Regions from separate parts of the Paenibacillus sp. GYB006 genome, predicted to be linked through region 1. Evidence: riboswitches for the same ligand, from Rfam matches in the RefSeq annotation. Region 1 holds a riboswitch; each other region holds the start of a gene.

Region 1 (2,271 bases):
TGTGAACGAATTAATTAAGTGCACTTGCAGATATCTTATAGTTACTGTTTGTACCATCTATACTTATCATCGACACAGTATAAATACCACTTCTCAGAGTATGTTCATCTTCTAGGGAAGAAATTGTTTCAAGGTAGGATTTGCCTGCTGCCACTTTTCCGGACCTAATAATACGCTTATCTCCGTCAGTTAAAGTCCAATCAAAAGCAGCTCCTTTTGTATTTTCAACGTAAAATCTTAAATCGTATCCTTGAACATAAGTAAATGTAGTCTTACGTTCACCATTAGAAAATGTGCCTGTCTCATCTGTTAATAGAGTTAGCGGAGCTATTGAACCTTCATCAAATTCAACATCTGATGAGTCAGATCGTTCAACAAGTTGTTCTACAGACTCTGAGAATAATGGTAGTGTAGACCCTGAAAGTAAGATAAGAGAAAGTGCAACTGCAATAAACACTTTTTTATCAATCACGTAAACAGCTCCCATGTTATATTTGAATAAACGAACGAAATTTAAACATCCTATAAATACATATTATAACAAAAATTACATTTTTGGAATTTTTGTTTTCTCTATCCTATTAGCCCATCTTAACTTTGTAGACGTTACCTCCCCTACTCTGTCTTATCATCTGGACATGCCTGTGATATAGGACTATAATACATGGTTGTAACAACTTAACTTTATAATGTACTCAAGGGGTGCTGGTGAAGCCGGCTGAGATAGTATCCGTGAAATACGTGCAGATACGTACCCTGTAACCTGATCTGGATAATGCCAGCGTAGGAATGGAGAAATATATTTTTGGGCTTACTATTTCATGAAGAAGTATACCCATTCCCTTACGTACACAGAGCATCCCGATTCGGGATGCTTTTTTTATGATGAAAAGGTAGCTTTCAGGTGCATTCTAAAGACATCTAAGATATCTAAAGGAGAGGGAAACATTGCAGAAAAAGTTAGGCATGTTCTTGCTGCTTGCTATGCTCACCATCGTTACCGCCTGTGGTAATTCCGGAAATGGCAGCTCAGGAGAGCAAAGCGGGGCAGGAGAAAATACAGAGGGTGAATCACTCCGCGATATTAAGGTGGTACTAGATTGGACCCCAAACACGAATCATACCGGTCTTTATGCGGCGGTAGATCAAGGATTTTACAAAGAAGAAGGATTGAATGTTGAGATTATTCAGCCTGGACAAGCGGGTGCAGATACTATGGTCGCTTCTGGTGAAGTACCCTTTGGAGTAAGTTACCAGGAAGGTGTCACTCAGGCTCGTACCCAAGGGGTACCTATTGTGTCCATCGCGGCAGTGATTCAGCATAATACGTCTGGTTTCGCTGCTCCTACTGATCGGAACATCAAGTCACCTAAAGATTTTGAAGGTAAAACTTACGGCGGCTGGGGCTCCCCGATCGATTCTGCCGTTCTTGATACGATTATGAGTCTCGAAGGCGGCGATGTAGATAAGGTGTCTAATGTGAACATGGGCGATGCCGATTTCTTTACAGCGATCAAGCGTGACATTGATTTTGCATGGATCTTCTATGGCTGGACCGGAATTGAAGCTGAGCTGCGCGGTGAGGCTATCGATATGTTCTATGTCAAAGATTACTCTGAGAAGCTCGACTACTACACACCGGTTCTGATCTCGAATGAAAAGACGATTAACGAAGACCCAGAACTCGTAAAAGCGTTTATGCGTGCAACTACGAAAGGTTATGAGTATGCGATTGAACATCCGGAAGAGGCTGCTGGTATCCTAAGTGCAGCTGTACCCGATCTTGATAAAGAACTAGTGCTTGCCAGTCAGAAATGGCTGAGTCCAAAATATCAGGATGATGCTTCTCGCTGGGGCGAGCAAAAAGCAGAAGTATGGCAAAACTACTCTGACTGGATGGTAGAGCATGGACTTCTCGATCAGCCGCTGGAAGTAGAAAAAGCATACACAAATGAATTTTTACCAACTGAATAATTTGGTTAATTCTATTAATGAAGGAAAGAGAAGGTGATTTATCATGGCAAAGACACTACTCAGCATTCAGGTCATACCGAAAACACCGAATGGAGAAGATTCCATTCCTTATGTAGACAAAGCCATTGAAGTTATTCAGCAGTCCGGACTTACATATCAGGTCAATCCGCTCGAAACCACACTCGAAGGAGAACTTCCTGAGCTGCTAGAGGTAGTCCGTCAAATGCATGAAGTACTGATTGAAGCAGGCAGTCCGAGTGTAATCTCTCAGATTAAGATCGCTCATTATCCTAGCGG
Region 2 (2,271 bases), on a different contig from region 1:
CTAGAGCCAGCGGAAAAACGGTATTCGAGGGGATCGATTTTGAAATCGGATATGACCGTCCGCTTCTTCCTAAGATGACGATGACGATTGAGCGCGGAGATAAAATAGCAATCGTCGGTTGTAATGGTGTAGGTAAATCAACACTGCTAAAGACCATTCTTGGTAAGATTCCGGCATATAGCGGAAAAACCTACCTTGGTGACTTTTTGTTCCCTTCTTATTTTGAACAGGAAGTTCGTCCTGAGAAAATCACACCAATCGATGATGTGTGGAATGAATTTTCTCATCTGAATCAGCATGAAGTGCGTGCTCATCTTGCTCGCTGCGGTCTTAAAAATGAACACATCACAAGACCTCTCAATATGCTCAGTGGTGGAGAACAGGCTAAAGTTCGGCTATGTAAATTAATGATGCGTGAAACGAACTGGATTCTATTTGATGAGCCTACGAATCACTTAGACGTTGTGGCAAAAGAAGAGCTGAAACGTGCGTTAAAAGAATTCAAAGGTACGGTAATTCTTGTATCTCACGAACCTGATTTCTATGAAGATTGGGTAACAAAGACTTGGGATGTGGAGGAATGGTCTCAAAAAGCTTAGTTTTAAGCTAATGAGTCTTTCTTTTACAAATTTTCTCATCTGTGTTAAAATGAGCACCTGAATATAACTTTATATCGACGAATCACTAGGGGGGCCGCTTGTCGGCTGAGATGGATATATTCCGGACCCTTTGAACCTGATCTGGTTAAAACCAGCGTAGGGAAGTGGGCTAGCAGACTTGTGCTAGTATGAGTTTTGACGTATTGAATAAAGTATATGGCTAAGTAGATGTTAAGGCGAAGAGAATTTCCTTCCTTCTTGCTTTATATATCACTTTAGTGAATGCTCATTTTCAATTCCGCCTAACCAAACCACTCCTTACGAGGAGTGGTTTTTTTGCGTTCATTGCAACCAGTTATCAGCAAGGACAGTTTCATACCAAATGTAAACTGCTAGATGAAAGCGTTGGGGTATGGTCTCACAGTGAAATTGGAAGGAGGGTTCGCTTGCCTAAAAAATGGATTGAATTTCATGTAATTTCCTCTCCGCAGATGAATCATGACTTAGAACGAAGCCATTTTACAGAGATCTGGCCGTATGTAACTTCATTACATCTACGGAAGAAGGAAAGTACTTACGAAGAAATGGAGAAACTCATACATCGGTTGCTAGAGCTAAAGATACCTGCGAATAAGTTGACCCTTAACCGTCAAACCAAACTTGCGCTTACATACCAAACAGGAGCTCTTCATGTGGGAGTGCAAGAAGTAAGCCTCGCTTTGAAAAATTCACTATACAAAGAAGGACATACAGATTCAAGAACTAAACGAGCTATAAGACTTGGTGTCTCTGTCCATTCACTGGAAGAAGCGAAGATCGCTGAAGAAGAGGGAGCAGATTATATTTTTTACGGGCATATGTACTCTTCTCATAGTAAACCTGGCATGCCTCCAAAAACACTTTCTTCCCTTCAAGAGATTTGTGGTGTGATTAACCTGCCTGTTATCGCCATCGGTGGAATTACACCCTCACGGGTTGAAGAACTGATGCTCTCAGGTGCAAGTGGGATTGCCGTAATCTCCGGAATATTACATTCAGAAGATCCGCTGGAAGCTGTCTATACGTATAGAAAAGAACTAGAAAAGTATGGGGATATCAAGGAGTAGGGAATGGAGGTAAATAGGTGACTGTGAATAGATTAGATCAGACAAATAAACGGAATTCGGAAGTGCTTGTTATCGGAGGCGGTGTCATCGGTTCTGCTATAGCCTACTACTTGTCATGTGATGGAATGGATGTAACCCAGCTGGAAGGTGCCCATCAGGCAAATGGCGCTTCTGGTCATGCGGCGGGTATGCTTGCAGCAGGGCTTGAGCATTTTTCATCAGAGGAGCTTAGGAGATGGGCTCAGCGCAGCCAGCAGCTTATGGGACCATTAATTGATAATCTAAAGCTACACAGTGAAATCAATGTAGCCATGAATGGCTCAGGCTTTGTTGTCCCCTTTATAAAAGATAGGAAACCTGGAGAAGAATTCTCAGAAACCATAGACCCCGCAAAGCAGAAACACTGGTGGGACAAGAGTAAACTTCAAGATGAAATCCCAGGTATCACTGGGAATGCAGAAGGTGCTTTGTTTTATCCAAAAGAACATCAACTGTTACCAGCCGAGTTAACCAAAGCCTATATCAAAGCTGCACAAAAGAATGGAGTTGCTTTTATCGATCACTGC
Region 3 (2,271 bases), on a different contig from region 1:
CATGACCCGGTCCCTCGATCATCACCTGGATATCGTGCTTCCAGGCGATTTGCGTGAGTTCCCCCAGCGTAGCAAGTTCCGCCATCTGTGCCTCATCATTCGCATCATAGATACTTCCTGGCCGCAGTCCATCACCCAGCGAGAAAGCAACATCGTAGGTCTTCATAATCTCGCATATTTCTTCAAAATGAGTATATAAAAAGTTCTCCTGATGATGGGCTAAGCACCAAGCTGCCATAATCGAACCGCCTCGGGACACAATCCCTGTCATTCGCTTGGCAGTCATAGGAATATACCTAAGCAGCACCCCAGCATGGATCGTAAAATAATCAACACCTTGTTCTGCCTGTTCAATTAAGGTATCCCGGTACACTTCCCAGCTCAGCTGATCTGCTTCACCGTTCACCTTTTCGAGCGCCTGATATAAAGGCACGGTCCCAATGGGAACAGGTGCATTACGAATAATCCATTCCCGCGTGGTATGAATGTTACGGCCGGTTGATAAATCCATCACCGTATCGGCTCCCCAGCGTACCGCCCACGTCATTTTCTCTACCTCTTCTTCTATGGAAGAAGAAACAGCAGAGTTACCAATGTTCGCATTGATTTTCACGAGAAAATTTCTTCCGATCATCATCGGTTCAGCTTCCGGGTGATTAATATTAGACGGCAGAATCGCTCGTCCACTAGCAATTTCTTCGCGCACAAATTCCGGTTCCAGCCCTTCGCGGATGGCAGCAAACTCCATCTCCGGCGTAATGATCCCCCGGCGGGCATAATGCAGTTGCGTCACATTCTGACCCGATTTTGCTCGCAGCGGCCTGCTTGCTTCTCCTGGAAAAACTTCGGCTGCTTGCTGAACACTTCGTTCTGACCGCAGTCCATTATCTTCCGGTTTCACGGTCCGCCCTTCATAATACTCTACATCCCCGCGCTCCCATATCCACTCATGCCGAAGTGCAGGAAGTCCTTTCGTAATATCTGCTTCATAATCGGCATCCCCCATCGGTCCGCTCGTATCATAGACACGCAAAGGTTCGTTGATCTCTACCCCTTGCGGAGTTTGTGTGGGACTGAGCTCTATTTCGCGTTCCGGGACAACAAGATCAGGCCGAGATCCTGTCTTGTACACTTTACGGCTTGCAGGAAAAGGAATGTACATCGATTCATTCCCCATTCCTTCTGTAACGCCCTCTGCTTTACTATTTTCGGTACTGCCTTGTTGCTGCAACTTCATCTTCTTCATCCTCCTTCAAAGTGGCTTACCGCCCCTGTAAAAGAATCACATGAACCTTTGCTGCAAGAAGTGTACGACAATAAAAAAAGCCGACTCCCTTAGGGGAATCAGCTTCTATACAATAGTTTGTTCCTACTCTCTCCATATCTATACAGGCGAATTTCGAAAGTCGCGTCATGACACGGCTCCTGAAATCAGATAAGCTACCTGTATTAAGATGGAATCGAATAAGCTCCTAATGTTATCGCCAATTACTTCCCTACGCTGGTATGATCCAGATCAGGTGCAAAGAGTCCGGTATCTTGCGACACCATCTCAGCCCGGCCTTACGGGCTCCCCTAGTAAGTTGTTATTACGTTATAATGATAGATCACTTCCGCTCCTATTAAAGAACGGTCTCTATTAGGGTATCTCATAAAAACGAGAAACACAACCTAATATTTACATATTCCAGCTTAAAAGCTGTTGCTATCTCAGCATAAGCCCCATCTGAGCAGCGGCTCTGACAAGCACAGGTCCATATTCATGCAGCGTCTCCTGAGATAATCTGCTGACAGGTCCCGAGACGGATAAAGCCGCTGCCACATTCCCTTTACGGTCAAAAATCGGGGCAGAAACGGCGGCTGCTCCCGGCTCTCTTTCTTCATAACTTGTAGCAAAACCCAAAGCTTTAATCTCTTGAAGCTGTGCTAGATAAGTTTCTTTGTCAAAAGGAATCTGGGGATCAAACTCCCTGATTAATTGTTCCTGCTCTTCCATCGGTGCAAAAGCGACAAGTACTTTGCTCGAAGCTCCTACAGATAAAGGAAGTCTAACTCCTACAGGAGCGACCCGGCGAATGGCCTGGTTGCTTTGCACAGCCTGAACACGAATACGCTCAATGCCATCCCTTAAATACAAACTAACGGTCTCTCCTAGATTATCGCGGAGCTGTTCCATTGCAGGGAGCAGCAACACGGCGGGATCATCACTTTGCGACATATGCGCAGCGAGTTCCCATATCCGAATCCCCAGCCGATATTTCTCAGTAGCGG

Evidence for each region. Region 1 has a riboswitch for thiamine pyrophosphate ahead of PV403_RS19005 (ABC transporter substrate-binding protein). Riboswitches for the same ligand answer to the same signal wherever they lie in the genome.
Region 2: it holds a riboswitch for thiamine pyrophosphate, as region 1 does, so the genes downstream of both, PV403_RS06065 (DUF561 domain-containing protein) here and PV403_RS19005 (ABC transporter substrate-binding protein) in region 1, are expected to answer to the same signal.
Region 3: it holds a riboswitch for thiamine pyrophosphate, as region 1 does, so the genes downstream of both, thiC (phosphomethylpyrimidine synthase ThiC) here and PV403_RS19005 (ABC transporter substrate-binding protein) in region 1, are expected to answer to the same signal.

What each region holds. Positions count from the first base shown of each region.
Region 1 covers NZ_JARBDA010000010.1:99,901-102,171, reverse strand. Annotated here, with positions in the region: gene PV403_RS19010 (hypothetical protein) at 11-472, opposite strand; TPP riboswitch at 689-807, shown strand; gene PV403_RS19005 (ABC transporter substrate-binding protein) at 967-1,974, shown strand; gene PV403_RS19000 (thiamine-binding protein) at 2,018-2,271, shown strand, end outside.
Region 2 covers NZ_JARBDA010000002.1:131,519-133,789, forward strand. Annotated here, with positions in the region: gene PV403_RS06060 (ABC-F family ATP-binding cassette domain-containing protein) at 1-599, shown strand, start outside; TPP riboswitch at 677-779, shown strand; gene PV403_RS06065 (DUF561 domain-containing protein) at 1,046-1,705, shown strand; gene thiO (glycine oxidase ThiO) at 1,723-2,271, shown strand, end outside.
Region 3 covers NZ_JARBDA010000017.1:24,203-26,473, reverse strand. Annotated here, with positions in the region: gene thiC (phosphomethylpyrimidine synthase ThiC) at 1-1,177, opposite strand, end outside; TPP riboswitch at 1,477-1,587, opposite strand; gene PV403_RS21645 (IclR family transcriptional regulator) at 1,706-2,271, opposite strand, start outside.